Regions from separate parts of the Clostridium sp. BJN0001 genome, predicted to be linked through region 2. Evidence: predicted binding sites of a transcription regulator. Region 2 holds the regulator's gene; the other holds the start of a gene.
The links. Region 2 encodes HrcA, which represses chaperone genes, less so after heat shock. Its sites were predicted from a motif close to TGTTAGCACTCNNNNNNNNNGAGTGCTAACA; they were not measured.
Positions count from the first base shown of each region.

Region 1: groES (co-chaperone GroES) is a predicted target of HrcA. The motif match lies at 6,842-6,872, and genes of this name have one in related genera.

Region 1 is NZ_CP094971.1:2,182,416-2,197,955, reverse strand. It holds gene MTX53_RS10775 (3-hydroxybutyryl-CoA dehydrogenase) at 9-857, shown strand; gene MTX53_RS10770 (MBOAT family O-acyltransferase) at 1,030-2,508, shown strand; gene MTX53_RS10765 (hypothetical protein) at 2,526-3,620, shown strand; gene MTX53_RS10760 (methyl-accepting chemotaxis protein) at 3,784-5,136, shown strand; gene MTX53_RS10755 (C-GCAxxG-C-C family (seleno)protein) at 5,295-5,708, shown strand; gene MTX53_RS10750 (DNA glycosylase) at 5,729-6,649, shown strand; gene groES (co-chaperone GroES) at 6,920-7,204, shown strand; gene groL (chaperonin GroEL) at 7,241-8,869, shown strand; gene MTX53_RS10735 (SulP family inorganic anion transporter) at 9,034-11,238, shown strand; gene MTX53_RS10730 (type II secretion system protein) at 11,322-11,762, shown strand; purine riboswitch at 11,849-11,946, shown strand; gene guaB (IMP dehydrogenase) at 12,090-13,547, shown strand; gene guaA (glutamine-hydrolyzing GMP synthase) at 13,708-15,252, shown strand.
Region 2 is NZ_CP094971.1:1,725,967-1,741,506, reverse strand. It holds gene gpr (GPR endopeptidase) at 1-413, shown strand, start outside; gene MTX53_RS08415 (stage II sporulation protein P) at 477-1,484, shown strand; gene MTX53_RS08410 (hypothetical protein) at 1,552-1,863, shown strand; gene lepA (translation elongation factor 4) at 1,955-3,760, shown strand; gene hemW (radical SAM family heme chaperone HemW) at 3,857-4,981, shown strand; gene hrcA (heat-inducible transcriptional repressor HrcA) at 5,166-6,194, shown strand; gene grpE (nucleotide exchange factor GrpE) at 6,224-6,814, shown strand; gene dnaK (molecular chaperone DnaK) at 6,883-8,745, shown strand; gene dnaJ (molecular chaperone DnaJ) at 8,877-10,013, shown strand; gene trmB (tRNA (guanosine(46)-N7)-methyltransferase TrmB) at 10,150-10,812, shown strand; gene prmA (50S ribosomal protein L11 methyltransferase) at 10,833-11,783, shown strand; gene MTX53_RS08365 (16S rRNA (uracil(1498)-N(3))-methyltransferase) at 11,802-12,539, shown strand; gene mtaB (tRNA (N(6)-L-threonylcarbamoyladenosine(37)-C(2))-methylthiotransferase MtaB) at 12,672-13,937, shown strand; gene MTX53_RS08355 (histidine triad nucleotide-binding protein) at 13,974-14,318, shown strand; gene rpsU (30S ribosomal protein S21) at 14,424-14,600, shown strand; gene MTX53_RS08345 (GatB/YqeY domain-containing protein) at 14,632-15,081, shown strand; gene yqfC (sporulation protein YqfC) at 15,181-15,435, shown strand; gene yqfD (sporulation protein YqfD) at 15,425-15,540, shown strand, end outside.

The DNA of each region.
Region 1 (15,540 bases), 460 kb from region 2:
AATTATTGATGAAAAAGGTATTTGTACTTGGAGCTGGAACAATGGGTTCTGGAATCGTTCAGGCATTTGCACAAAACGGATGCGAAGTAATTGTAAGAGACATCAAAGATGAATTCGTTCAAAGAGGACTTGACAATATAAATAAGACTTTAACTAAGCGTGTTAGTAAAGGAAAAATGGATGAAGCAAAGAAAGATGAAATTCTTTCAAGAATATCTGGAACTACAGATATGAAATTAGCTGCTGACTGCGATTTAGTAGTTGAAGCTGCAATAGAAAACATGAAGATTAAGCAGAGTATATTTAAAGAATTAGATGAAATCTGTAAACCAGAAACTATTTTAGCTTCTAATACATCTTCATTATCAATAACTGAAGTAGCATCTGCTACAAATAGACCAGAAAAAGTTATAGGAATGCATTTCTTTAACCCTGCACCTGTTATGAAGTTAATAGAAGTAATAAGAGGAGCTAAGACATCTCAGGAAACTTTCGAAAACGTAAAAGCAATTGCTGAAGAAATAGGAAAGACTCCTGTAGAAGTTGCAGAAGCACCAGGATTTGTTGTAAACAGAATTTTAATTCCAATGATCAACGAAGCTGCATGTATATTCATGGAAGGTGTTGCTTCAGCAGAAGATATCGATAATGCAATGAAACTTGGAGCTAATCACCCAATGGGACCTTTAGCATTAGGAGATTTAATTGGACTTGATGTATGCGTAGCTATCATGGATGTTTTATATAATGAAACAGGAGATACTAAGTATAGATGTTGCCCACTTCTTAGAAAATATGTAAGAGCAGGATGGCTTGGAAGAAAGTCTAAGAAAGGTTTCTTCGACTATACTAGATAATTTTTAATATTAGATAGAAACTAGAAGAACTGTATCGGATTGAGATTTTAAATTTAGTCTGATACAGTTTTTTTGTGTATTTATTTTCAATTGTTTGAAATAAATAACACGTTATGATACAATGAAAAATATGTAAAAAATAATTATTATATGCAAAAAGAAAGGAAAAGATATGGTATTTAGTAATTCTATTTTTATGTTTGTACTACTTCCAATAACAATACTTGGATACTATATAATCCCTCAAAAGTTTATTAGTTTTAGAAATTTATTTATTTTTATAGTAAGTTTATTATTTTATGCTTGGGGAGAACCTGTATATGTAAGTATAATTATATTATCAATAATAATGAATTATTTTTATGCAATACTTGTTGAAAATAATGAAAAAAATAAAAAGATTCAAAAATTTGTTATTATAATTATGCTTACATCAAATTTAGGAATACTGTTTCTCTTTAAATACTTGAAATTTTTTATTAGTAATATAAATGCAGTGTTAGGCAGTAATATTACAGAACCACAGATATCATTACCAATTGGAATATCGTTTTTTACTTTTCAGGCTATATCTTATGTAATTGATGTATATAGAAGTAAAGTGGTAGATGGAAATAAAATAAAAGCTCAGAGAAATATAATTAATTTAGGGCTTTATATAGCATTTTTTCCACAGCTTATTGCAGGACCAATTGTACGATACAATACTATTGCAGCACAGATAAAACATAGAATTCATAGTACAGATAAATTTGGACAAGGTGTTAAAAGATTTATTGTTGGAGTATCAAAGAAAGTAATTTTAGCTGATAATTTAGGATTACTTGCAGATAAAGCATTTACAATGCTTGCAGATCAAGGAACAATTCCTGGTTCATTTGCATGGCTAGGTGCTGTTGCATATACAATGCAGATATTTTTTGATTTTTCAGGTTATTCAGATATGGCAATAGGTTTAGGAAAGATGTTTGGATTTGAGTTTATGGAAAATTTCAATTATCCATATATATCAAAGACAGCAACAGAATTTTGGAGAAGATGGCATATTTCCTTAGGAAATTGGTTTAAAGACTATGTATATATACCACTCGGAGGAAATAAAAAAGGACTCAAAAGGACAATAATTAATTCATTTGTTGTATGGGCCTTTACAGGTATATGGCATGGTGCAGCATGGAATTTTATATTCTGGGGATTATATTATTTTGTACTAATATCTATTGAAAAGATAATTAAAAATTATACAAGAAATATAAAAATACCTGTATTTTTTAATGCTTTTAAACATATTTATCTCATAATAGCAGTGGTTTTTGGATGGGTATTATTTAGGGCACCAAATTTAACTGATGCAGTTAAATATATTGAATCTATGATAGGAGTTAATTCAAATTGCTTTTTTGATAGTACTACACTTTGGTTTATTTATACAAATAAATATTTTCTTATTGCAGCAATATTATTTAGTATACCGATAGTACCTTTTATTACAAATAGATTTAAAATTTTATCTTCCAAAATAGAAAATAATAAAATGTTTGATTGGCTTTATAGTATGGGATATTCATTTTCATATATGATACTTTTGATAGTTAATATATCATATATTATAAAATCAACATATAGTCCATTTATTTATTTCAACTTCTAAAGGAGGAAAAAGTAAAAATGTTAAAAAATAAGCTAATGACAATTGCTTTTTTATGTATAATAATGTCGTTTATGTTGATTAACTTTGCACGTAATAATCCATATAACGTAATTAAAACGAGCATACAGCAGATGAAAGAAAAGTCTGATGGTAATATAAATGATGACTTGAAATTATGTACTAAAAATATTGAAAGTAATTATATAAATGGAATTGCAGGTACTAGAAGAATAGTAAAAATAACAAATTTATTGGATTATAAGATTTTTCATAAAATATATGCATCGGAAGTCATTTTAGGAAAAGAAGGATGGCTATTTTATGATAGTAAAGATGGTAACGATGGTGATACAGTAGCTGATTATATGGGTACAAATAAATATTCAAAAGATCAAATTGAAACAATAGAATATAATATTAAGCAATTACAGAATAAATTGCAAAAAAAAGGAATTAAATTATATATAATGATTCCTCCAAATAAGGATCAGATATATTCAGAATATATGCCATCTGATATTAAGGTTGTTAATAAAGAAGGAAAATCAGACGAACTTATAAAACAATTAAAAACAGATAATTTTAATATTATTAGTGTTAAAGATGAACTTTTAGAAAATAAGAATAAAGTACAAGAATATTATAAAAATGATACACATTGGAATAGAATTGGTGCACAGATTGCGGCGCAGAAGATAAATAATGTGATTTTAAATAAAGATGAAGAATTTAATAAGAATAATGTTCTAGTAAATGGGAAAACGAAGAAATACGATTTACTTAATATACTTAACTTAAGTGAATACAATGATGATAATGAATATGAGTATGTACATAAAGAGGATAGTGAAGAGCCTAAGTATGAAGCACAAGATGAAAATAAGATTGATGACTATACATCAAATTCTGATAATAAAAAGAATATCTTGTTTGCAGGTGATTCTTTTAGACTAGCACTTGAATATACACTTCCAAGATATTATTCTAAGATAGATTTTGTACATAGAAGAGATTTTAATGATGAAGTAGTTGATAAAATGAAGCCAGATATAGTTATTTATGAAGTTGTAGAACGACAGACAGATGCTTTATTAAAGCCAATATCAGATTAAATAAGATATATAAAATTAGCAATCCATATAAATGAGTTTTATTACATTTATATGGATTGCTTTTTCATTTGTTGACGTTTAAACATTTACAAAAAATATAGAAATATTTAAAAAAAAGGTATATACTAGAAAATGTAATACTATTTTAGAGGGGGTATGTGTAATGAAAACTAAAAAAGACGATCTTTCAGTTAAAGAAAGATTGCATTTAACTTTTAGTAGAATATTTTCTATAGGACTTATTATATATCTAGTTTTTGCAGTTATGATGTTTTTTGTTAACTTTAGTTATAGAAAAATAATAGCATCATTATCAGCATCAAATGGATTATCAGTTTCTGCTCAAAGTACATTAACAATTTTAAATTTAGTTCAAATTTTAATATTTGTAGGTGCAATAATACTAGCAGGAGTATTATTTAAAAAGGTAAAAAATTTACCTAAAACTATTTCAAACATTTCAAAAGAAAAAGTTTTAAGTATAAATGAAAAAGTTTCACAAATGGCAGATGGAAATTTTGAGATGAAGTTTGATTCAAAAGAAGACGATGAATTCTATGAACTAGAACAATCACTTTTTAAAATTGAATCTACAATCAATGCGTCAATATCTGATATGCAGAAGATATTAATGGAAATATCTCAAGGAAATATTGATATTAATATGGATGACCATATTGAATATAAAGGAGATTTTCAGAAACTTAAAGCATCTATTGAGGAAATATTATTCTATCTTAATTACATATTTGGAGAAATAAGAACAGCTACAAAACAAGTAAGCGGAGGATCAGGAGAAGTAGCACAGACAGCGCAGACTTTATCAGAGGGGACAACAGATCAAGCTGGATCAATTGATAAGCTTACAGCTTCCATAGCAAAAATAAATATGGGAATACAACATACAGCACAGAATGCATCTGAAACAAGTAAAATATCTAATAATCTTTCAAATAAAATTGATGAAAGTAATAAAAAGATGACTCAGATGCTTGAGGCTATGAATGCAATTGAAGAATCATCAAACAATATAAACAATATAATTGCAACAATTGATGATATAGCAGAACAGACTAATCTTTTAGCTTTAAATGCAGCTATTGAATCAGCAAGAGCTGGAGAAGCAGGAAAAGGATTTTCTGTTGTTGCAGAAGAAGTAGGAGAACTTGCATCGCAGAGTGCAGAAGCAGTTAATAAGACATCAGAATTAATTAAAACTTCTATTGATGCAGTAAACAGAGGAAAAGACCTTGCAAATGATACAGCACAGTCTTTAAGTAAAGTAGTTGAAGAAGTTTCTGCATCAGTTGTCTATATAGATATGATTGCACAGGCAGCATCTGAGCAGTCAGCTTCAGTTAAGCAGATAAATGAAGGAGTAGACAAAATAGCTGATGTAGTACAGTCAAATTCTGCTATAGCAGAAGAAAGTGCTGCAGCAAGTCAAGAACTTACAGCACAGTCTCAAAGCTTAGACAAGCTTCTTGAAGGATTTAAAATAAGAAAATATGAATAGAAAATAAATTCTAAATTATAGAGAATTATAAAGGGCAGATAATAAATGATGTACGCATTTATTATCTGCCCTTTATTTATTTTACTTTTATTTTATATTATCTGTTATAATGTATAAGAAAATAAAAACAGAATAAAATAGAGAGGATTGTGGTAAGAATGTTAAAGGAAACAGCTAGAGAGCTCTGGCTTGATAAAAAATTAGATCTTAATTGTGCAGAATGTATTTTATATGCTGTTAATAAAGAATATAGCTTAGATATTTCTAAAGAAACATTAAAGACAATGGCAGGCTTCGGAGGAGGAATGGGAGTTGGCGAAATATGTGGAGCAATAAGTGGAGCTATAGCTTCAATAAGCATTCTATTTACAGAAGTAAGTGGACACAAAAGTCCTAAAGTTAGAGCAATGTCAAAAAAGTTTATAGAAAGATTTAAATCTTCTTTAGGATATATAAGATGTGCAGATTTAAAGAAGAATATTCACGATAAAGAGGAAAGATCTTGTTTACATATGATAGAAACTTCTGCAGAAATTTTGGGAGAAATTATTAAAGAAGAAAAGGGAAATTAATTATAAAGGTGGTAAGTTTATTGGATTATGAAACAGTATTTGAAAGAGGAGATCATGCTGTAATATCTGGAGTTAAGAATTTTAGTATTAAACAGACTTTTGAATCGGGACAGTCGTTTAGATTTTATAAGAAGAGTGATACTCATTATATTCTTGTTGCACATTCAAAAGTAATTGAATTAGTACAAGAAAATGATGAAATTCATATTTTTAATACGAATAAAAAAGAAGTTGAAGATGTATGGATAGATTATTTTGATCTTGAAAGAGATTATTCATGTATAAAAGAAAAATTATCAGATGATTCTCTTCTAAAAAAAAGCATAGAGTTTGGAGAAGGAATAAGAATTTTAAATCAAGATCCTTTTGAAATTCTTATAAGTTTTATAATTTCAGCAAGAAATAACATACCCTCAATAATGAAGACTATCAATAAAATTTCAGAAAAATGGGGAAATAAAATAGAGTATAAAGGGGAAACATACTATACTTTTCCAACCATTATGCAGATAAAAGATGCATCTCTTGATGAAATAAAAGAAACAGGAGCATCTTTTAGAAGTAAATACATATTAGACACAATAGGTAAGATATATAGTTCTTATGTTAATGAAAATGATTTATCGGATGAAGAAGAGATACAGAAGTATGATCTTAATTATATAAAAAATTTAAATGATGATGAATGTCATAAAGCACTTCAAGAGTTTAAAGGTGTTGGCTCAAAAGTGGCAGACTGTGTTATGCTTTTTTCTATGCAGAAGCATTCAGCATTTCCTGTTGATGTATGGGTAAAACGTGCAATGATACATTTTTATGGTGCATCTGATGTATCACTTAATAAAATAAGAATTTTTGGAAGAGACAAATTTAAAACATTATCTGGATTTGCTCAGCAGTATCTTTTCTATTATGCACGTGAAAATAAAATAAAATTATAATTTTTACATAGGGAATTTTATAAGGTTAGGCAGTATCATTATATTGTGAAGAATAAAAATAAGAGTAATACAGAGAAATAATGAGTAATAAATAGAAAAATAGAGCTAATTTAGAATAATGATAAAATTTAGCCATATAATTTAAAAAAGAGCATTTGAACTATAGGGGTAGAAAGGATATTATAATAATTGTATTAGCACTCAACTTTAACGAGTGCTAACAGAAAAAAGTATAAATAAATTTTATATATATTTTAAGGAGGGTTTTTCATGAATATCAAACCACTTGGAGAAAGAGTAGTAATAAAAAAGTTAGAGGCAGAAGAAAAGACTAAAAGTGGAATTGTCTTAACAGGAACTGCTAAGGAAAGACCACAGGAAGCAGAAGTTGTAGCAGTAGGACCAGGAGCTACAGTTGATGGAAAGAAAGTAGAAATGGAAGTTAAAGTTGGAGATAAAGTTTTATATTCTAAATATGCAGGTACAGATGTAAAAGTATCAGGCGAAGAATATACAATTCTAAAACAAGAAGATATATTAGCAGTAGTAGAATAATAGATATAAAAAAATATTAGTAAGGAGTGTTTATATATGGCTAAAATGATTAGATTTGGTGAAGACGCAAGAAAAAGTATGCAAATTGGTGTTAATAAATTAGCAGATACAGTTAAAGTTACTTTAGGACCAAAAGGAAGAAACGTTGTTTTAGATAAAAAATTTGGTGCACCACTTATAACAAATGATGGTGTTTCAATAGCAAAAGAAATTGAACTTGAAGATCCATATGAAAATATGGGAGCACAGCTTGTTAAAGAAGTTGCAACAAAGACTAATGACGTAGCTGGAGATGGAACAACAACTGCAACATTATTAGCACAGGCTATAATAAGAGAAGGATTAAAGAATGTTACAGCAGGAGCAAATCCAATTCTTATAAGAAATGGTATCAGAATGGCTGTAAATACAGCTGTTGAAGAGATTAAAAAGATTTCTAAGAAAGTTACAGGAAAAGATGACATAACAAGAGTTGCTGCAATTTCAGCTTCTGATGAAGAAGTAGGAAAGCTTATCGCAGATGCTATGGAAAAGGTAGGCAATGAAGGAGTTATTACAATAGAAGAATCAAAATCTATGGGAACTGAACTTGATGTTGTAGAAGGAATGCAGTTTGATAGAGGTTATGTATCTCCTTACATGGCTACAGATACAGAAAAGATGGAAGCAAGACTTGAAAATCCATATATATTAATAACTGATAAGAAGATTAGCAACATTCAAGACATTCTTCCAATCCTTGAACAAATAGTAAAACAAGGAAAACAGTTATTAATCATTGCAGATGATGTAGATGGAGAAGCAATGGCAACATTAGTTGTTAACAAAATCAGAGGAACATTTAACTGTGTAGCAGTAAAAGCTCCAGGATTTGGTGATAGAAGAAAAGAAATGCTTCAAGATATCGCAATCCTTACAGGTGGTACAGTGATTTCTGAAGAATTAGGATATGACATAAAAGAAACTAAGATGGAAATGCTTGGACAGGCAGAAAGCGTTAAAGTCACTAAAGAAGATACTGTAATAGTAAATGGTAAAGGTGATGCAGAAGCAATCAAAGAAAGAGTTTCTCAGATTAGAACTCAGATTGAAGAAACTACATCAGACTTTGATAGAGAAAAATTACAAGAAAGATTAGCTAAACTTGCTGGAGGAGTTGCTGTAATCAAAGTTGGAGCTGCTACAGAAACAGAACTTAAAGAGAAGAAGCTAAGAATTGAAGATGCATTAAATGCTACTAAGGCAGCTGTTGAAGAAGGAATAGTTGCAGGTGGTGGTACTGCATATATCAATGTATTAAATAAAGTTGCAGAACTTACTTCTGAAACTCCTGATGTACAGGTAGGAATTAATACAATAGTAAAGGCTCTTGAAGAACCAGTAAGACAGATCGCAACAAATGCAGGACTCGAAGGATCTGTAATAATAGAAAAAGTTAGAAACAGTGAACCAGGTATTGGATTTGATGCATTACGTGGTAAATATGTTGATATGATAAAGACTGGTATTGTTGACCCAACTAAGGTTACAAGATCAGCACTTCAAAATGCAGCATCAGTTTCATCAACATTCTTAACAACAGAAGCTGCAGTTGCAGATATAAAAGAACCAGAAAAACCAGCTCCAGGACAAGATCCAGGAATGGGAATGGGCGGAATGTACTAATAACAAAAAAGTAGATGTTTAGGCAGAAAAAGCCTATAAAGAGCTATTACAATTTTGTGTAATAGCTCTTTTTTTTATATAGCATCTGTTAATTATAATAGTTTTAATATAAACTAAAGCTAAAGAGTTAAAAAGAATAAAATAGTAAGGAAAGAGGATAGATAATGCAGAAAAGTTTTTTTGGATGTAAAGATTATAGAAAAGAATATATTTCAAAAGATATTATATCTGGAATTATTGTAGCTCTCATTTCAATTCCAATTTCAATGGGATATGCGCAAGTAGGTGGACTTCCAGTTGTTTATGGTTTATATGGTTCTTTATTCCCTGTAATTATTTTTGGAATTTTATCGACTTCTCCACAATTTGTTTTTGGAGTTGATGCAGCACCTGCAGCATTAGTAGGAGGAGTTATATCAAATTTAGGAATAATTACAGGCAGTGAAGACGCGATGAAGGTTGTTCCAATAATTACACTTATTACAGGAGTTTGGCTTATTATATTTTATTTCTTGAGAGCAGGAAGACTTGTAAGATATATATCAAAACCGGTTTTAGCAGGATTTATAACAGGTATAGGAAGTACTATCATAATGATGCAGGTACCAAAATTATTTGGAGGCTCATCAGGTACTGGAGAAATATTTAAACTTATCATTAATATATATAATGAATTTTCAAATTTTAATATGCTTTCTTTTATAATGAGTATGAGTACAATTATTATTATTCTTTTTGTAAAGAAGGTTTCTTCTAAATTTCCGACATCTGTTGTGATGCTTATAGCTGGAGCATTAAGTACAATACTATTTCATGTAGATAGATACGGAGTAAAGCTTCTTCCAGAGGTTTCAGCAGGTCTTCCAAGATTAAAGGAACTTGATTTTTCTATATTAATAAACAATCCTGAAACATTAGTAATAGAAAGTCTTACTATTGCACTTGTTATTGTTTCATCTACACTTCTCACAGCAAATAGTTATGCTATAAAAAATAATTATAAGATAAAAAATGGAAGAGAAATATTTGCATATGCGATTTCTAATATATCAGCATCACTTTTTGGATGTTGTCCTCTTAATGGAAGCGTGTCACGTACTTCTATGGCAGAACAATTTGGAGCAAAAAGCCAGATTATGTCTATAGTATCTGGAATTACTATGATGTTCATTCTTTTATTTGGAACAGGAATAATTGCATATCTTCCAGTTCCAGTTCTTACTGGAATTGTACTTGCTGCACTTATAGGAATTCTTGAAATAGGTGTTGCAAAAAGATTATGGAAAACAGATAAAGGTGAATTTGCTATATTTATTGGAGCTTTTGCAGGAGTACTTATTATGGGAACAATTTACGGAGTTTTAATTGGTGTTATTCTTTCGTTTGTTTCTGTAATTTTAAAAGCATCTGTTCCACCAAGAGAAATGCTTGGAGTAATTCCGGGGTTTGATGGCTATTATGGAATTGAAAGAAATAAAAATGCACATAAAATAAAAAATGTAGTAATTTATAGATTCAGCGGTACATTATTTTTTGCAAATATTGATACGTTTCAACAAGATATAGAAAATGAGATAAGTGATGATACAAAAGTAGTGATTGTTGATGCAAGTGGTATTGGAAATGTTGATATTACAGCAGTAGAAAGACTTGTACTTATAGCTAAAAAACTTAAGAATAAAGGAATAAGGTTTTATATTACAGAGCATGTTGGTGCAGTAAATGATAAACTTAGAAAGCTTGGTGCAGAAGAATTTATCAATAATGGGTTTGTAAGAAGAACTATAACACTTGCACTTAGAGATGCTAAAATAGAATACCCATATGAATTAGAAGATAAAAACGGAATAACACCGATACAGACAGTTCGTGAAAGAAATGATACTCTTTTTGAGTTTGAATGGGCATTTGGGAAAGATGCAGGACATAAGATGGAAATGCTTGCAATGGAGGTTTTAGAAAGTGTTTCACAGAGTAAAGAGATTTCAGTAGAAAAAATAAAACGAGCAGAAATTAATGCAAAATGGGGTAGAATTGGTTTGTTCGATGAAAATGAACTTTTGGACAGATTAGAAATGCATATAAATGAAATTGCTAAAAAGGCTGAGTATAATACTGAAGATTTTGAAGAAACAATTGAAAAAAGGCGTTCTCAAGTTGAAAGAAAACTTCAAAATCTTAATCCAGATGCAATAGCAATGATTAAGAAACAAAGAATAAAAGTCTCAGAACATTTTAAGGAAGTCAATTTAACAGCATTTAATCATATAAATGAAATAAGAAAAAAGCATATTGAAAGATTACAGAAAACAGATCCTGATTTAGCAGAAAAAATGAAAGAATTTTATGATATTAAAGATGAGGTTTAATAAATTTAAAAAATAATGTTTTCTTGTATAAAAAAATAGAAATGGTAAATAATCATAATGAAAGATACAGGAGGACAGTAGAAATGATAAAAAGAGATGGTAAGAAAAAGGGATTTACATTAATAGAGCTTGTTGCAGTTATGGCTATAATAGGAATATTATCTGCTATTATGATACCAAAACTTACAGGATATGTGAAAGAAGCTAAAAAGACAAAAGTTATAGATCAATGTAGGAAGATTGTAATGGCAGTTGAAACTTATAATTTAGAAAATGAAGAAAGAATAGATAGTGATGATACAGTAACAGTTGCACTTTCTAATAATGATATAAAAGATCTTGTTGGTGATGTTAATCTTCCTAATCTAGATGATGCAAGCACTATAGAAGAATGTTATCTTATAGTTCAGGGAGCAAATTTTAATATAGATGAAAGCGACAAATTAATTCCAAGTTCAGTTAAAGGAAATGAAGAAAATGTGGAAAATCAAACAAGTAATGAAGAAATAGAATCGACATCTTAATAAAATTTTTGACATAGAAATGCAATTTTTACTTCAAAATTTATTGACTTTAGACTTTGAATAATTTATAATAGTTTTAATTCAAAGAAATCAAATTGTTAAAAACTCATATATACCTTGAATATGGCAAGGAGTGTCTACCAGGAGCCGTAAATTCCTGACTATGAGTGACATTAGTATAAGCGAAAATATTTCCGCTTAAGCATATTAACGTCGCTTAAAAGGTTAATGTGCTTTTTTTGTACTTAAAAATAAGTAAAAAAATGAAATTTTTAATTCATATTTTAAAACAAATGCAAGAAATAAATTATTTTAGGAGGAGTAAAAATGGCAACAATATTAAAAACAGGATACACTTTTGACGATGTGTTATTAGTACCAAATAAATCTGAGGTATTACCAAGAGAAGTAAGTGTTAAAACTCACTTAACTAAAAAAATTGCATTAAATATTCCACTTATGAGTGCTGGAATGGATACTGTAACTGAATCTAAAATGGCAATTGCAGTAGCAAGAGAAGGCGGAATTGGAATAATACATAAAAATATGACAATTGAGCAGCAGGCAAAAGAAGTAGATAAGGTAAAGAGACAGGAAAATGGAGTTATCACAGATCCAATATTCTTATCAGCAGATCATACACTTCAAGATGCTGAAAATCTTATGGGACAGTACAGAATATCAGGAGTACCAATTACTGACAAAGATGGAAAATTAGTTGGAATAATTACAAATAGAGATATAACTTTTGAAACAGATTATTCAAAGAAGATATCTCAGGTAATGACTAAAGAAAATTTAATTACTGCTCCAGAAGGAACTTCAATGGAAGATGCAAAAGAAATATTAAAGGAACATAAAATAGAAAAGTTACCTTTAGTAGATGAAAAAGGATATTTAAAAGGACTTATTACAATTAAAGATATTGAAAAAGTTAAAAAATTTCCTAATGCTGCAAAAGATGAAAGAGGAAGACTACTATGCGGAGCAGCTGTAGGTGTTACAGGAAACATGATGGAGAGAGTTGCAGCACTTGTAAAAGCACAAGCTGATGTACTTGTACTTGATACAGCACATGGTCACTCAAAAGGAGTTTTAGAGGCTGTTACCGAAATAAAGAAAGTTTATCCTGATGTTCAGATTATAGCAGGAAATGTTGCCACTGCTGAAGCTGTAGAGGACTTAATAAAAGCAGGAGCTGACTGTGTTAAAATTGGTATAGGACCTGGATCAATCTGTACTACAAGAATTATCGCAGGAGTAGGAGTACCTCAACTTACTGCAGTTATGGATTGTGCAGAAGTAGGAAGAAAATATGGAATTCCTGTAATTGCAGATGGAGGAATTAAATATTCAGGAGATGTAGTTAAAGCATTAGCTGCTGGTGCATCTGTTGCAATGATGGGTTCATTATTTGCAGGATGTGATGAAGCACCAGGAGAAATGGAAATATATCAAGGAAGAAGCTACAAAGTATATAGAGGAATGGGATCTCTTGCAGCAATGGAACATGGTTCTAAAGATAGATATTTCCAAGAAGGAAACAAAAAGCTTGTACCAGAAGGCGTAGAAGGAAGAGTTGCATATAAAGGATATGTTGCAGATACAATATTCCAACTTCTTGGAGGAATAAGATCAGGACTTGGATATTTAGGATCTAAGGATTTAGATACTTTATATGAAACTGCAAGATTTGTAGTTCAGACAGCAGCAGGATTTAGAGAAAGTCATCCACATGACATTAATATTACTAAAGAAGCTCCAAACTATAGTGTAAGACAATAAATAGAATAGATTATAAAGTATATTAATGATAGAAATGTAAAATTTTAAATTGAAGTTATTCTAAGATTTTTAATTTTACATTTTCTATTTTTATATTGAAAAAAACTTGTATAATATATAATAAGAGCAGAAAATTATATAGACAATATAGGAGGAAATAATGAAAAAAGAGTTAGTTTTAGTTCTTGATTTTGGTGGACAGTATAATCAGCTTATCGCAAGAAGAGTAAGAGAATGCAATGTTTATTGTGAAGTTCATCCTTATACATTAGGAATCGACAAAATTAAAGAAATGAATCCTAAGGGTATTATTTTTACAGGTGGACCTAATAGCGTTTATGGAGAGAAGTCACCACACTGTCCTGAAGAAATGTTTAAATTAGGAATACCAGTACTTGGAATATGTTATGGTTCTCAGCTTATGGCATATATGCTTAAAGGGGAAGTTAAAACAGCACCTGTAAGTGAATATGGAAAAACAGAAGTTACAATTGATAATAAATCTTCTAAGTTATTTGAAAATGTAAGTGAAAAGACAATATGCTGGATGAGTCATACTGATTATATTAAAAAAGCTCCAGAAAGCTTTAAGGTCACTGCACATACTCCTGTATGTCCAGTTGCAGCTATGGAAAATGAAGAAGAAAATTTATATGCTGTACAATTCCATCCTGAGGTTATGCATACTAAAGAAGGAATGAAGATGATACATAATTTCGTATTTAATGTATGTAAATGTGCTGGCGATTGGAAAATGAACTCTTTTGTAGAAACTACAATTAAGAATTTAAGAGAAAAAATCGGAAATGGAAAAGCATTATGTGCATTATCTGGTGGAGTAGATTCGTCAGTTGCAGCTGTACTTTTATCTAAAGCAATTGGTAAACAGCTTACATGCGTATTTGTTGATCATGGTCTTTTAAGAAAGAACGAAGGAGACGAAGTAGAAGCTGTATTTGGTCCTGATGGTCCATATGATCTTAACTTTATAAGAGTTAATGCTCAGGAAAGATTTTATGAAAAGCTAAAAGGTGTAACTGAACCTGAAAGCAAGAGAAAGATAATCGGAGAAGAATTTATAAGAGTATTTGAAGAAGAAGCTAAGAAGATAGGATCAGTTGATTACTTAGTTCAAGGAACAATCTATCCTGATGTTATAGAAAGTGGACTTGGAAAATCAGCTGTTATAAAATCTCATCATAATGTTGGAGGACTTCCTGATTATGTTGATTTTAAAGAAATAGTTGAACCTTTAAGATTATTATTTAAAGATGAAGTAAGAAAAGCAGGAAGAGAACTTGGAATTCCTGATTACCTTGTAAACAGACAGCCATTCCCAGGTCCAGGACTTGGAATAAGAATAATTGGAGAAGTTACTGCAGATAAGGTTAAAATAGTTCAAGATGCAGATGCAATCTTCAGAGAAGAAGTTGCAAAAGCAGGAGTAGATAAGAACTTAGGTCAATATTTTGCAGCACTTACTAACATGCGTTCTGTAGGAGTTATGGGAGATGGAAGAACTTACGATTATGCAATTGCACTTCGTGCAGTTTTAACAAGCGACTTCATGACAGCAGAAGGTGCAAATATTCCATGGGAAGTTTTATCTAAAGTTACAACAAGAATAGTAAATGAAGTAAAAGGTGTTAACAGAGTAATGTATGATTGCACTGGAAAACCACCAGCTACTATTGAGTTTGAGTAATTAAATTATCCACAGGTAAGAAAAAAATAGTCACAGAAAGTGATTTTATATATTGTTAGTCTGTGGAAAAAGAGAATAAAATTAGGAAATCATAAAGACCTTGAAACTGTTATTTAAGCAGTTCTGAGGTCTTTTTTATTTGTGGTTTTAACTTCAAATTATAAAAATAATACAAGACAAATAATTATATTAGTTTCGCTTTATATAGAAACATATCATTTATTTTGATATAATGTGAAAGTACAATTTAGTTAAGGGCTACTCATACCACAATCCCCGAATAAGTGG
Region 2 (15,540 bases):
ATAATACTATACAGATATGTGATACAGGAATATCACCTGGTGCAGGAGTTAAAAATAATAGAACTGAGATTAATAAAAAAAGTCTTGGATGTGACGTGATTGCAATTGGAGTTCCAACAGTTGTTGATGCACTTACTATAACAAATGATACTTTAGATTGTGTTATTGATTATCTTATAAAAAATTCCCCAAATGGAAGTGAATTTTTTAAGATGCTTAATAATATAAATAGAAATGAAAAGATGGCACTTATAAACGATGCAATATCGTCTAATGTTCTAAAAGATATGATAGTAACACCAAAAGAAATAGATCTTATAATAGATTCTCTTTCTGAAATAATATCAGATGGAATAAATTTATCTATTCAACAAGATATGACTTATGATGAAATTAAAAAATTCTTAAAATAAAATCTTTCTATAATAATTATGTTAAATCACTAATATATTAATTATGGAAAGAGGGGGATCTTTATGAAAAGGGGAACATCGAAAGAAAATTTTTTCAAAGAATTTATATTCATAGCAGTTATATTTTTAATCACTATAAAAATGTTTTCGGCTATAAAAAGCGAAATGAAAGAAAATGGTATATATTATACTAATCTTATAAAATTAGAAAATCCTTATTTAATTGATAAAGAAGATGGTAAAAAAATTATTCCTAAAAAAATTTTAATGAAATTTGCAGGAATATCAGATCTTTCATATAGAGATATAACATGCGGTGAAATGAGTATCTTAAATGTTCCACTTTTGAAAAATGGGGAATATGATGAGTTTGAGATAAATGACAGCAGTATTTCAAAATTTGAAAAAAATACATCAGATGAGAAAACTGATAATACCAATATATATGATTCGTCTCTTAAAAAAGAGCTTCAAAAATCTAATGTAGAAGTTCTTGTGTACCATACACATACACATGAAAATTATTCGGAATCTCAAACAGATAGTCAAAATGAAGAAACAAATGTAGTTGGAGTTGGAGATGTTTTATGTGATGAACTTGAAAATAATTATGGAATAGCTACAATTCATGATAAAACTGACCATTGTGTTTCATATAATGGCTGCTATACACGTTCTGGTGAAACTGTTGATAAATATATAAAGAAATATAATACTTTTAAGATGATAATAGACCTTCATAGAGATTCTATTAAAAATAAAAGTGCGTGTACATTTAGTGTTTTTGGGCAAAATGCTGCAAAAGTTATGTTTGTAAATTCTGAAAATAGTTCAAGGTATCAAAAAAATAGAGAATTTACAGAACTTTTAAATAAAAAAGCAGAGGAACTTTTCCCTGGAATTTCTAGAGGAATTCTTACTTATCATCATGGGATTGATGCATTTCATCAGGGAAAAAACGATGGGGCTGCATTATTTGAACTTGGTTCTATTATGAACACACCAGATGAAGCAAAATTAACTGCTAAATGTCTTGCTAGAGTAATTGCTGAAGTATTAAATAAAAAATAGAAATAAATGAATAAAAAGCATCTAATTTGTAAATAATAATAATTATATTTATAGATTAGGTGATATTATGAAAAAGAGATATTTATTTATTAAGATAATCCCCGTATTAGTTGTATTAATGTTTATGTTATGGAACATAGTAAAGATAAATGTAATAAATACTAGAGCACTTTCTCCTCTTGGAAATGCTGAAGAAAATTATGATATGGCAAAAAGTGAATTCGGAGGAGATTTTGAAAACTTTATTATAGACAATTCTTATATAAAAATATATCCTGAAAAAGATGGTCAGGTTTTTATTAAAATAGGAAACAAAGATTTTTTAATAAAGAGTAAACTTAAAGACATAAAAGAGTTTATAGAAAACAAGATTAAATAAAGTTGCGTTGTACGCTTTTATAGTTTTATGATATAATCAATCTGATTATACTAAAACAGGGGGTGAAAGACTGTTAAAAACAGTTTAATATATGAAAAATGACAGACAACAGTTTATTAGAAATTTTTCAATCGTAGCACATATAGATCATGGTAAGTCAACCCTTGCAGATAGACTACTTGAGCTTACAGGTACTCTTACAAAAAGAGAAATGGATGAGCAGGTACTCGATAATATGGAAATTGAAAAAGAAAGAGGAATTACAATTAAGTCTCAAGCGGCAAGACTTATTTATAAGAGAAAAGATGGAAACGAGTATATTTTAAATTTAATAGATACTCCAGGACATGTAGATTTCAATTATGAAGTATCAAGGAGTCTTGCTGCTTGTGAGGGTGCACTTTTAGTAGTTGATGCAACTCAAGGAATTCAAGCTCAAACGCTTGCAAATACGTATCTTGCACTTGATAACGACCTTGAAATTACACCTGTAATAAATAAAATAGATCTTCCATCAGCAAGACCTGATGAAATAAAAAAGGAAATAGAAGATGTAATAGGTATAGATGCTGAGGATGCACCACTTATTTCAGCTAAAACAGGACTTAACGTAGATAAGGTTTTAGAATCAATTGTAGAGAACATACCATCACCAGAAGGAGATGTAAATGCACCTCTTAAGGCACTTATTTTTGATTCATATTATGACAGCTATAAAGGTGTTGTATGTATTGTAAGAATATTTGATGGAGAAGTAAAAGTTGGAACAAAAATTAAACTTATGGCAACTAATACAGTTTATGATGTTACAGAAGTTGGAGTATTTACTCCAAGTGTACTTCCTACAAAAGAACTTTCAGCTGGAGATGTTGGCTATATTGCCGCTTCAATTAAAAATGTAAGAGATGCAAGAGTTGGAGATACTATAACTTATGCAGAAAATCCTACAAAAAAAGCACTTCATGGATATAAGCCAGCAATTCCTATGGTATTTACAGGTATTTATCCTGTTGATGGTGCAAAGTATGATGAACTTAAAGAAGCATTAGAGAAACTTCAAATAAATGATGCGGCATTAAGTTTTGAAAAAGAAACATCAATAGCACTTGGGTTTGGATTTAGATGTGGATTTTTAGGACTTCTTCATATGGAAATAATTCAAGAAAGAATTGAAAGAGAATTTAATCTTGAAATTATTACAACAGCGCCATCTGTAATCTATAAAGTAAAAAAGACAGATGGGACAATGATGCAACTTACAAATCCTACAAATCTTCCTCCTATGGCAGAAGTTTCGTATATGGAAGAGCCAATAGTTAAGGTGTCTATAATAACTCCTAAAGATTATGTTGGACCTGTTATGGAATTATGTCAGGATAGAAGAGGAACATATATAGATTTAGAGTATATAGAAGAAACAAGAGCAGTACTTCATTATGATATTCCGCTTAATGAAGTAATATATGATTTTTTTGATACATTAAAATCAAGAACTAGAGGATATGCATCACTTGATTATGAGTTTAAAGGATATAAACAGACAAAACTTGTAAAACTTGATATTCTTCTTAATGGGGATATAGTAGATGCACTTTCAATGATAGTTCCTGAAGAAAGAGCTTATAATAAAGGAAGAGCAATAGCTGAAAAATTAAAAGAACTTATTCCAAGACAATTATTTGAGATTCCAATACAGGCTACTATAGGTGCAAAGATTATAGCAAGAGAGACAGTTAAGGCTATGAGAAAAGATGTACTTGCAAAATGTTATGGCGGAGATATTTCAAGAAAGAAAAAACTTCTTTCAAAGCAAAAAGAAGGAAAAAAGAGAATGAGACAGGTAGGTTCTGTTGAAATTCCGCAAGAGGCATTCATGTCAGTACTTAAAGTTGATTAAAAAATTATAAGCCTAAATATTTTTGGCTTAATAAATTTAAACTAAAGGGGGCTTCGTGCATAAGTACGATAGTCCCTTTAATTGTGAGGTGCAAATATGAAAGATATATCTATATATATTCATATTCCGTTTTGTGCTCAAAAATGCAGATATTGTGATTTTCCTTCTTATGCAGGCAAAGATAAACTTATAGATGAATATATAAAAAGTCTTAACATGGAAATATTAAAAAAAGCATCAGAGTATAAAATAAAAAGTATTTATATAGGAGGCGGTACTCCAACATATCTTAATGATAAAAACCTTGAAAGACTTCTATATACAATAAATAAATTGAAAATAGAGAATGAATATGAATTTACAGTAGAATGTAACCCTGGAACTCTTACAGTAAATAAGCTTAAAATACTAAAAAAATATAAGGTGAATAGACTAAGCCTTGGGCTTCAGTCAACAGATAATAGAATATTAAAAGAAATAGGAAGAATACATACATATGAAAAATTTCTTGAAAGTTATTTCTTAGCAAGAAATTTAGGATTTTCAAATATAAATATAGATATTATGTTTAATCTTCCAGATCAGAGTTTTTCAGATTTTGATGATACTTTAAATAAGATTACAAGTCTAAATCCTGAGCATATATCATGTTATAGTCTTATAATCGAAGAAAAAACTCCATTTTATAAATTGTATAGTGAGGGTAAACTTAATATTTCGTCAGAGGAAGATGAAATAAATATGTATCATAATGCAAAAAAGATTTTAGAGCAGAGTGGATATAATCAATATGAAATTTCAAATTATGCTAAGGCTAGCAAGGAATGCATACATAATGAAGCATATTGGAAATGTAATGAGTATCTTGGACTTGGCGTATCTGCAAGTTCGTTTATAAATGATACCCGTTTTAAAAATATAGATGATATAGATACATATATAAAGAGAATTCAAAATGATGAAGATGCATCAGATTGTAAATATAAAAATACTATAAATGATGATATGGAAGAATTTATGTTTATGGGACTTCGAATGATAGAAGGAATAAGTGAAGATGAATTTTTTAGAAAATTTAATAAAAAAATAGATGATGTATATAGCAGTGTTTTAATAAAACATATTAGTGAGGGACTTCTTGCAAGAAATAATGGCAGAATATATTTAAGTAAGAAGGGCATTGAAGTATCAAATTATGTTATGAGCGATTTTATTTTATGAATCATATAGAAAATCAAAGAAAATAGAAGAAAAACAGAGATTTAATCACTCTATTTTCAATAAAAGCCTTTAAATGAGAAAAAATAATAATAAGAAGAATTGACAAAAATCGTATTAAAGCATACTATTAAAGCATAGTCATTAGCACTCGATAGTGATGAGTGCTAATAAAAGAGGTGAGATTATGGCTTCTGATGATAGAAAATTAAGAATACTTCAAGCTATTATTAATGATTATATTAATTATGGAGAACCTGTCGGTTCAAGAACAATTGCTAAAAACTATGATTTAGGAATTGGATCTGCCACAATAAGAAATGAAATGGCAGATTTAGAAGAAATGGGCTATCTTGAACAGCCTCATGCATCATCTGGAAGAGTTCCATCAAGCAAAGGATACAGATTTTATGTTGATGAGCTTATGGAAAACTCAACACTGACTGCTGGAGAAAAAGTTAATATAAGAGAATATATGCTTGAAACTGCAATGGGTGAAATAGATCAGATAATAAAACAAACAAGTGTGCTTTTGTCTAATCTTACAAACCTTACTTGTATTATTGAAGCACCATCTGTAAAGAGAAGTCTTTTAAAATCTATACAGCTTGTAAGAGTTGATCAAAGAAATCTTGTAGTAGTAATTTTAACTGATACAGGACTTATAAAAAATCATATAATTCATCTTAAAAATATTCCTCAGATTGAGGTTATAAATAAAATAAATGAAATTATTAATAAAAGACTTCAGAATCTTTCAATAAAAGATATTAATCTTGAAGTAATTAATAATCTTAAGATGGATCTTACAGGTTATGATGAACTTTTTAACGCAATCTTACCTGTATTATATGAAACACTTAATGCATCAGACTCCTCTGAAGTCTTTTTAAATGGTGCAAACAATATATTTAATTACCCAGAGTACAATAATATAGACAAGGCAAAAGAAATGATTTCACTTCTAAATGATAAGGAATCTCTTATGGAGCTTATAAAGCCTCAAGACTATATTACAGTAAGTATTGGTGATGAAAATTATAAAAAACAGGCAAAGGACTGCAGTATTATTTCAGCAGAGTATCAGTATAAAAATAGACCTATAGGAACAATAGGACTTATAGGGCCTAAGAGGATAAATTATTCAAAAGTAATAGCAATAATGTCTCAGGTTATTAAAGAACTGAACAATATACTAAAAAATCCAAAGATATGAAAACTTGAAATGAGGTGTATTTAAATAGTATGAGTAATGAAAATGATAATAAAAACAAAAATGAAGAAGTTAAAATTGAAGATAATGCAGAAAATGTAGAAGAAACTAAAGCAGAATCAAAAGATGAAGCTTCTGAAAATAAAGAGCAAGGAAGTGATGAGCTTTCTATGACTAAGAAATATAAAGAGGAAGCAGAAAAAATAAAGATAGAACTTGATAATACAAAGGATAAACTTTTACGTACAATGGCTGAATATGATAATTTCAGAAAAAGAACAGTAAAAGAAAAAGAAGGCATATATGCAGATGCATATAGTGATGTATTAAAAGAAATACTTCCTGTTATTGATAATCTTGAAAGAGCAGCACAGGCAGAAGGAAGTGTCGATGATTTAAAAAAAGGAATAGAAATGACACTTAAAGGATGCACTGATGCATTTAACAAGCTTGGAGTAGAGGAAATTGATGCTTCAGGAGAATTTGATCCTAATTATCACAATGCAGTAATGCATATAGAAGATGAAAATTTAGGTAAAAATGTTATAGCTGAAGTTCTTCAAAAAGGATATAAGAAGGATGACAAGGTTATAAGATATTCAATGGTTAAAGTTGCAAATTAATATATTAATATAAATAAATTAATTAAATAAGCAAATAGACTTAAATTAAGTTTTAGGAGGAATATATTATGGGAAAAATTATAGGAATTGATTTAGGAACAACAAACTCATGTGTTGCAGTTATGGAAGGCGGAGATCCAGTTGTTATAGCTAATTCAGAGGGAGCAAGAACAACTCCTTCAGTAGTTTCTTTCCAAGCTGACGGAGAAAGATTAGTAGGTCAGGTTGCTAAAAGACAGTCAATAACAAATCCTGATAAGACAGTAATCTCAATTAAAAGACATATGGGAACTGATTATAAAGTAAATATTGATGGAAAGGAATTCTCACCACAGCAGGTTTCAGCAATGGTTCTTCAGAAAATAAAGAAAGATGCAGAAGCTTATCTTGGTGAACCAGTTACAGAAGCTGTAATTACTGTTCCAGCATATTTTAATGATAGCCAGAGACAGGCAACTAAAGATGCAGGTAAGATTGCAGGACTTGATGTTAAGAGAATTATAAATGAACCAACAGCAGCATCACTTGCTTATGGTCTTGATAAGATGGATTCTAACCAGAAGATATTAGTATACGACTTAGGTGGTGGTACTTTTGATGTATCTATTCTTGATTTAGGAGACGGAGTATTCGAAGTACTTGCAACTAATGGAGATACACATCTTGGTGGAGATGATTTTGATGAAAAAATCATGAAGTATATAGCTGATGATTTTAAAGCTAAAAACAATATAGACCTTCTTCAAGATAAGATGGCATCACAGAGATTAAAAGAAGCAGCTGAAAAAGCTAAAATAGAATTATCTGCTTCAACTCAAACAAATATAAATCTTCCATTTATCACAGCTGATCAAACAGGTCCAAAACATATCGATATGAACCTTACAAGAGCTAAGTTCAATGAAATCACTCAGGACCTTGTAGATAGAACAATAGAACCTATGAAGAAAGCATTAGCAGATGCTAAGTTAAGCTTAAGCGATATAAATAAGATAATATTAGTAGGAGGTTCTACAAGAATTCCAGCAGTTGTTGAAGCTGTTAAGAACTTTACAGGAAAAGAACCTTCAAAGGGAGTTAACCCTGATGAATGTGTTGCAGTAGGTGCAGCTATACAAGGTGGAGTTTTAACAGGAGATGTTAAGGATGTAGTTCTTCTTGATGTTACACCTCTTACACTTGGAATTGAAACTGCCGGTGGAATTGCAACTAAGTTAATCGAAAGAAATACTACAATTCCAACTAAGAAGAGTCAGGTTTTCTCAACAGCAGCAGATAATCAGACTTCAGTTGAAATTAATGTAGTACAGGGTGAAAGACAGATGGCAGCTGATAATAAATCTCTTGGAAGATTTACTTTATCAGGTATTGCTCCAGCCCCAAGAGGAATTCCTCAAATCGAAGTTACTTTTGATATAGATGCAAATGGTATTGTTAAGGTATCAGCTCTTGATAAGGGAACTGGAAAAGAAGCTAATATAACAATTACAGCATCAACAAATCTTTCTGATGATGAAGTTGATAAGGCTGTTAAAGAAGCAGAAAAGTATTCTGAAGAAGATAAGAAGAGAAAAGAAAAAATTGAAGTTAAGAATACTGCAGAACAGACAGTATATCAGATAGAAAAAACATTAAAAGAAAATGCAGATAAAGCAACTGCAGACGAAAAAGCAAAGGTTGAAGAAAAAATCGAAGCTTTAAAGAAAGTTAAAGACGGAGACGATATAGAAGCTATAAAGAAGGCAACTGAAGAATTAAATCAGTCATTCTATCCAATAGCTACAAAGATGTATCAACAGACAGCTCAAGCAAATGGTGCAGCAGGACAACAAGGCGCTGCAACAGGAACAGCAGATAATGGTGCTAAAGCTGATGCAGGCAAAGACGATAATGTAGTTGATGCTGATTTTAAAGTAGACGACGATAAATAGACTGAAAATAAATTGATTAAAAAAGGGAAGGCAGTCTCGTCTTCCCTTTTCTAAAGTAAAAAAATTTGTAATATTCATTGTTTTTTGGTAAAGTAAAAAACAGAGAATAAAATTTTAGGCGGTGAAAGTATATGGCAAGTAAAGACTATTATGAAGTGCTTGGCGTTGATAAAAATGCTAGTGATGATGAAATAAAAAGAGCCTTTAGAAAACTCGCTGTAAAATATCATCCAGATAGAAACCAGGGAAACAAAGAGGCTGAAGAAAAATTTAAGGAAGTTAATGAAGCTTATCAAGTTTTATCAGATAAAGATAAGAGAGCCAAATATGATCAATTTGGTTCTGCTGCATTTGATGGAAGTGGCGGATTTAGTGGAGCAGGCGGCTTTGGTGGTTTTGATGGATTTGATATGGGCGGCTTTGGAGATATTTTTGATTCTTTTTTTGGAGGAGGAGGCAGAACTTCTTCAAGAAGAAATGGTCCTGTAAGAGGAAGCGATGTTGAGTGTACAGTAAGACTTACATTTGAAGAGGCAGTATTTGGTGCCGAAAAGGAAATATCTATAAATAGAAGTGAAAACTGTGATCATTGTAATGGAACAGGTGCTGAACCTGGAAGTAGTGTAAAAACTTGTCCAAAATGTCATGGAACAGGTCAAATAAGAGTTCAGAGACAAACTCCTCTTGGAAATTTTGTTTCAACTTCTACATGTGATGAGTGCCATGGACAAGGAAAAGTAATTGAAAAACCATGTAGTAAATGTCATGGTAAAGGTACAGTAAGAAAGAATAGAAAGATTAAGATAAATATACCAGCAGGTGTTGATACTGGAAACATTATTCCATTAAAAGGACAAGGAGAACAAGGACTAAGAGGTGGAAGTGCAGGAGATTTATATGTAAAGATAAATGTATCTCCATCAAGTATATTTACAAGAAAAGGCTGCGATGTCTATATAGATGCGCATATTTCTTTTGCAAAGGCTGTGCTTGGATCTGAAATCACTGTAAAGACAGTTGATGGAAATGTTAAATATACAGTGCCACATGGAACTCAGTCAGGAACATTATTCAGATTAAAAGGCAAAGGAATTCAAAGAGTAAATTCCACTTTAAGAGGAGACCAATACGTAAGAGTCATTGTAGATATACCAAAGACTGTTAATGAGGCTCAGAAAAAAGCTTTATATGATCTTATGGAAGCATTTGGAGAAGGAGAACATCCAAAAGAATCTGAAGGATTTTTTCATAAAAAAAGAAGAAAATAAGTATTTTTTAACTACTATATTTGGAAATATGTTTTCCAAGTCTAGTAGTTTTTTTAATAAATTATCAATTAGATTTGCTAAGATAAGCTTTTTATATGTATAATGAATAAGAAATTAAAAATTGGAGTGGATTTTAGTGAGAATGAGAAGAAAGCCATGGGCAAGACCAGAACTTTTAAGCTGCGACTTTTTTATAGCAGATCCTAAAAAATATAAAGGAAAATGGCATCAGCTTTTTTTAAATGATAAACCGATTTTCTTAGAATTAGGATGTGGAAAAGGAAATTTTGTTTCTGAATCAGCATCGAGAAACTTAGATGTTAATCATATTGCGATAGATATAAAAGATGAAGTTTTAGTGCTTGCAAAAAGAAACATTGAAAAAGTTTATAAAGAAAAGAACATAGATAAAATAGATAATGTTTTTATTATGCCTCAGGAGATATGTCTCATAGATGAGATATTTTCAAAAGAAGATATTGTTGACAGAATTTATATTAATTTTTGTAATCCTTGGCCTAAAAAAAGACATAAAAAAAGACGTCTTACACATACAAATCAGTTACTAAAGTATAGAAACTTTTTAAAAGATGGTGGCAAAATATATTTTAAAACTGATGATGATGATCTTTTTAAAGAATCACTTGACTATTTTAGTGAATGTAAATTTAGCATAGAATACATAACTTATGATCTTCATAAAAGTGGATATGAGGATAATATTGTAACTGAACATGAAAAAATGTTTTCAGAAAAGAATATAAATATTAAATTCTTAATTGCTAAAAAAGAAAAATAAAAGAAAGAAGGCTTTTTATTTTGGAAGGTATTTGGAATGAAATAAGTGTAATTACAGACAAAACGGAGTGTCTTGAAATAATATCATCAATATTTTACGATCTAGGATGTCCAAATGTTGCTATGGAGGATCCTAATGATTTATTATCAAGAGATCAGGGACCTTTAACTTGGGACTTTGCAGATATAAATATATTAGAGCATAAAGGGAAAAAAGCTGTATGCAAAGGATATTTTGAAGACGATGTGGATATAAATGAAATTAAAGAAAAGATTGAGAAAAAGCTTTTAGAAATTGAAAAGTCTGGACTCGATATTGGAAATGCTAAAGTTTGCTTAAAAAAGATGCATGAGCAGGATTGGGCAAATAATTGGAAAAAATATTATAAACCTGTAAAGGTTACAGATAGAATCGTTATTAAACCTGAATGGGAAAAATATGAGAAAAAAGATGGAGAGCATGTTATAGAACTTGATCCTGGAATGGCTTTTGGAACAGGTACACATGAAACAACAAGAATGTGTTTAAAGGCTCTTGATGAATATATAAATGATGATAATAGCGATACTGTAATAGACGTAGGATGCGGATCTGGGATATTAACTATTGCAGCTAAAATGCTTGGAGCAAACAAGGCAATAGGCGTTGATCTTGATCCGATTGCAGTAGACTCTGCAAAAGGGAATGCTAAATTAAATAATCTTACAGGAATAGAAATACTAGAAGGAAATCTTTTAGATGTAGTATCTGAAAAAGCTGATATAATTGTTGCTAATATAATAGCTCAAGTTATCGTCTCATTTGTAGAAGATGTTAAAAAGACATTAAAAAGTGGTGGATATTTTATATGCTCAGGAATTATTCATGAAAAACTTAATATGGTTAAAGAAAAATTAAAAGAATGCAACTTTGACATAATTAAAGTTGATGAAGACGGAGAATGGAACGCTATAGTTTCAAGATTAAAGTAAAAGAAGGGAAATTTTTTAATGCATAAATTTTTTGTTTCTAAACAAAATATAGATGATTATAATGCTGTAATTACAGGCGATGATGTAAAACATATATATAAAGTTTTAAGACTTCAGGAAAATGATACTGTAATAATAAATGATACAGAAGGTACAGAATATGAAGCAGAGATTTCTGAAATAAATAAAAAAGAAGTTATAGTAAAACTTATAAAGAAGCTTGATATAAATAATGAAAGTAAAATAAGAATACACCTTTTTCAGGGAATGCCCAAAGGACAGAAGATGGAGCTTATTATTCAAAAATGTACAGAACTTGGAGTGAATTTTTTCTATCCGCTTATAACTGAAAGAACTGATATAAAGCTAAAGGGTGAGTATAAAAAAATTGATAGACTAAATAGAATTGCACTTGAAGCTTCAAAACAATGTAAAAGAAGTGTTATTCCTAAAGTATTTGATGCAATTGATTTTAAATCGGCGAATGAGTATTTAAAAAATATGGATCTTATAGTAGTTCCGTATGAAAATGAAGAGAAATACGGAATAAAAAAAATTGCAGATAATGTATCTTTAGACATAAAAGATATTGCAGTTATAATAGGACCTGAAGGCGGATTTGAAGAAAGTGAAATAGAATATCTTAAAGAGATTAACTCAAAGATAGTTACGCTTGGAAATAGAATTTTAAGAACTGAAACAGCAGCCATAACAACATGTGGAATCATTCAATATGTATTTGGTGATTTAGGCTGATGAATAAATATGGAGGAATTTATGTCGGAAGATAATATATACAAGTTAGAATTAAAAAAAGAAACACCTAAAAATGAATTTTCAAAAAATAAACCTAAAGTTGGATTTAGAACTTTAGGATGCAGGGTAAATATGTATGAAACTGAAGCTATGATTGAAAAATTTGTTAAAGAAGGCTATGAAGTTTCAGATTTTTCTGATATTTGTGATGTATATGTAATAAATACTTGCACAGTTACAAATATGGGAGATAAAAAATCAAGGCAGATAATACATAGAGCAAGAAGAAAAAATAAAGATGCTATAATTGCTGCAGTTGGATGTTACTCACAGGTTGCTCCAGACGAGGTTTCAAAAATTGAAGGAATAGATGTAGTTCTTGGAACCAGAAATAAAGGCGAAATAGTTTATTATGTAAACAAGGCAAAAGATGAAGGAAAGAAACAGATAGCAGTAGGGGAGGTACTTAAAAATAAACATTTTGAAGAACTTAACATTGAAGAATATCAAGATAAATGTCGTGCTTTTTTAAAGATACAAGATGGATGCAATAGATTTTGTACATATTGTCTTATACCTTATGCAAGAGGAAGTGTATGTTCAAAAAATCCTGAAGTAGTAATATCTGAAATAAATAAACTAGCGCAGCATGGTTTCAAAGAAGTAGTTTTATCAGGAATTCATACAGCATCGTATGGGGTGGATCTAGATTCTAATATATCTCTTGTTGATATAATAGAAAAAATAGAGAAGATAGATGGAATAGAGCGAGTAAGAATAGGTTCTATAGAACCTTCATTTTTTACAGACCATGTTATAAAAAGAATTAAAAATATGAAAAAATTATGTCCGCAATTTCATCTTTCACTTCAAAGTGGATGTGATACAGTTTTAAAGAGAATGAATAGAAGATATACATCAGCCGAATATGAAGAAACTGTATATAAGTTAAGAGAAAATATAAAAGATGTATCGATAACAACAGACGTTATTGTAGGTTTCCCTGGAGAAACAGATGAGGAATTTGATACTACATACGAATATCTAAAAAGATTAAAACTCACCAAAACACATATCTTTAAATATAGTAAAAGAAAAGGTACAAAAGCAGCATCTATGAAAGATCAAGTTGATCCTATGATTAAAGATGAGAGAAGTGAGAAGCTAATTAACCTAAATAATATAAACGAACATAATTTTGCAAAAAAATTTGTTCAAAGAGAAATGACTGTTTTAGTTGAACAGGAAATGGAAAAAGAAAAAGGAACTTTTGAAGGATATACTGTAAATTATATTAAGGTTAAAGTGCATAATATAGATAGTGGTATGATTGGAAAAATAATAAATTGTAAAATTGAATCTGCAGAAAATGAATATCTTGTTGGAAAATATGTTTAATTGAGTTATAATATAAGATAAGGAGGTGAAAAATAGATGGAAGAATGTATATTCTGCAAAATAGTTAAAGGAGAAATCCCAAGCAAAAAAGTATATGAAGATGAAAAAGTATATGCTTTTTATGACATTAATCCAGAAGCACCTACCCATGTTTTAGTTATTCCTAAAGAACATATTGAAAGTATAAATGCATTAAATGATGAGAATATAGAAATAGTTACTCATATTTTTAAGGTTATTAAAAAATTGGTATTAGATTTAGGCATAGCAGAGTCTGGATATAGAGTTTTATCAAACTGTGGAGATGACGCAGGCCAGACTGTAAAACATATGCATTTTCATATTCTAGGTGGGAAAAAACTTAGAGTTGCATTAAATTAGATTTAAATAAAATCTTGACAGAGGCTGATTAAATATTGTATAATATAGCCTGTGTTATTAAGCCCATAGCTGAGTTAATTTAAGCTAGCGGAGGGAGGGATATTTATGTCAGAAATTAAAGTTGGAGAAAACGAAACACTAGAAAGTGCGTTAAGAAGATTTAAGAGAAAATGTGCTAGAGCTGGGGTTCTTTCTGAAGTTAGGAAGAGAGAACATTACGAAAAGCCAAGCGTAAAGAAAAAGAAGAAATCAGAAGCTGCTAGAAAGAGAAAGTTCAAATAGAACTTGTATCTTTTGAAAGAAGGTAATATAGATGCCAGCAATAAAAGAAAGATTGCAGGAAGATTGGAAGAATGCATTAAAGTCAAAAGACAAATTCACAGCAAATGTCTTAAGTACTGCAAAAGCAGCAGTTCTTTTAGTTGAAAAGACTGATAATAAAACTGTTACTGATGATGAAGCAATTAAGATATTGGCTAAAGAAGTTAAGCAGAGAAGAGAAGCTATAGTTGAGTTCCAAAAAGGAAACAGACAGGATTTAGTGGATCAGAACAAAAAAGAAATTGAAATCCTGCTTAAGTACCTTCCTCAGCAGTTAAGTGAAGATGAAATTAAAAAGATAATTAAAGAATCAGCTGAAGAAGTGGGTGCAAATAGCATTAAAGACATGGGAAAAGTTATGGCAAAGGTTAGACCTCAAATTGTAGGAAAAGCCGATGGCAAACTTGTTAGTCAGATTGTTAAAGATTATTTAAATAAATAGAACAAAAAAAGAACCCGTAAAATAGTACGGGTTCTTTTTTTGTTCTATTTATATTCTTATAGTGCATAGATTAAAGTAGTCACTATAAGGAGGATAAGTATGGAAAAGATATTTACTAAATTTGATTTCCCTGAAGATGTATCAATGGATATTCCTAAAGTTATTATCTTAGGCAATAATCAAATTACAATTGAAAATCATAAGGGAATTATGAGCTTTGAAAGAAATAATGTAAAGATTAATTCAAAGATAGGTACTGTTTCTATAGACGGTGAAGAATTTGAAATAATATTTATTGGTGAAAACACTATAACAATAAGTGGAAAGTTTAAAGGTATTTCATATGAAAAGTAAAATGAATATAATACGAGTACGAGTAAGTTCTAAAGAGATACTAAAACTGATAAACGTTTTATGGAATAAGAAAATAGTAATGTCAAATATGATAAGAGTGGATCT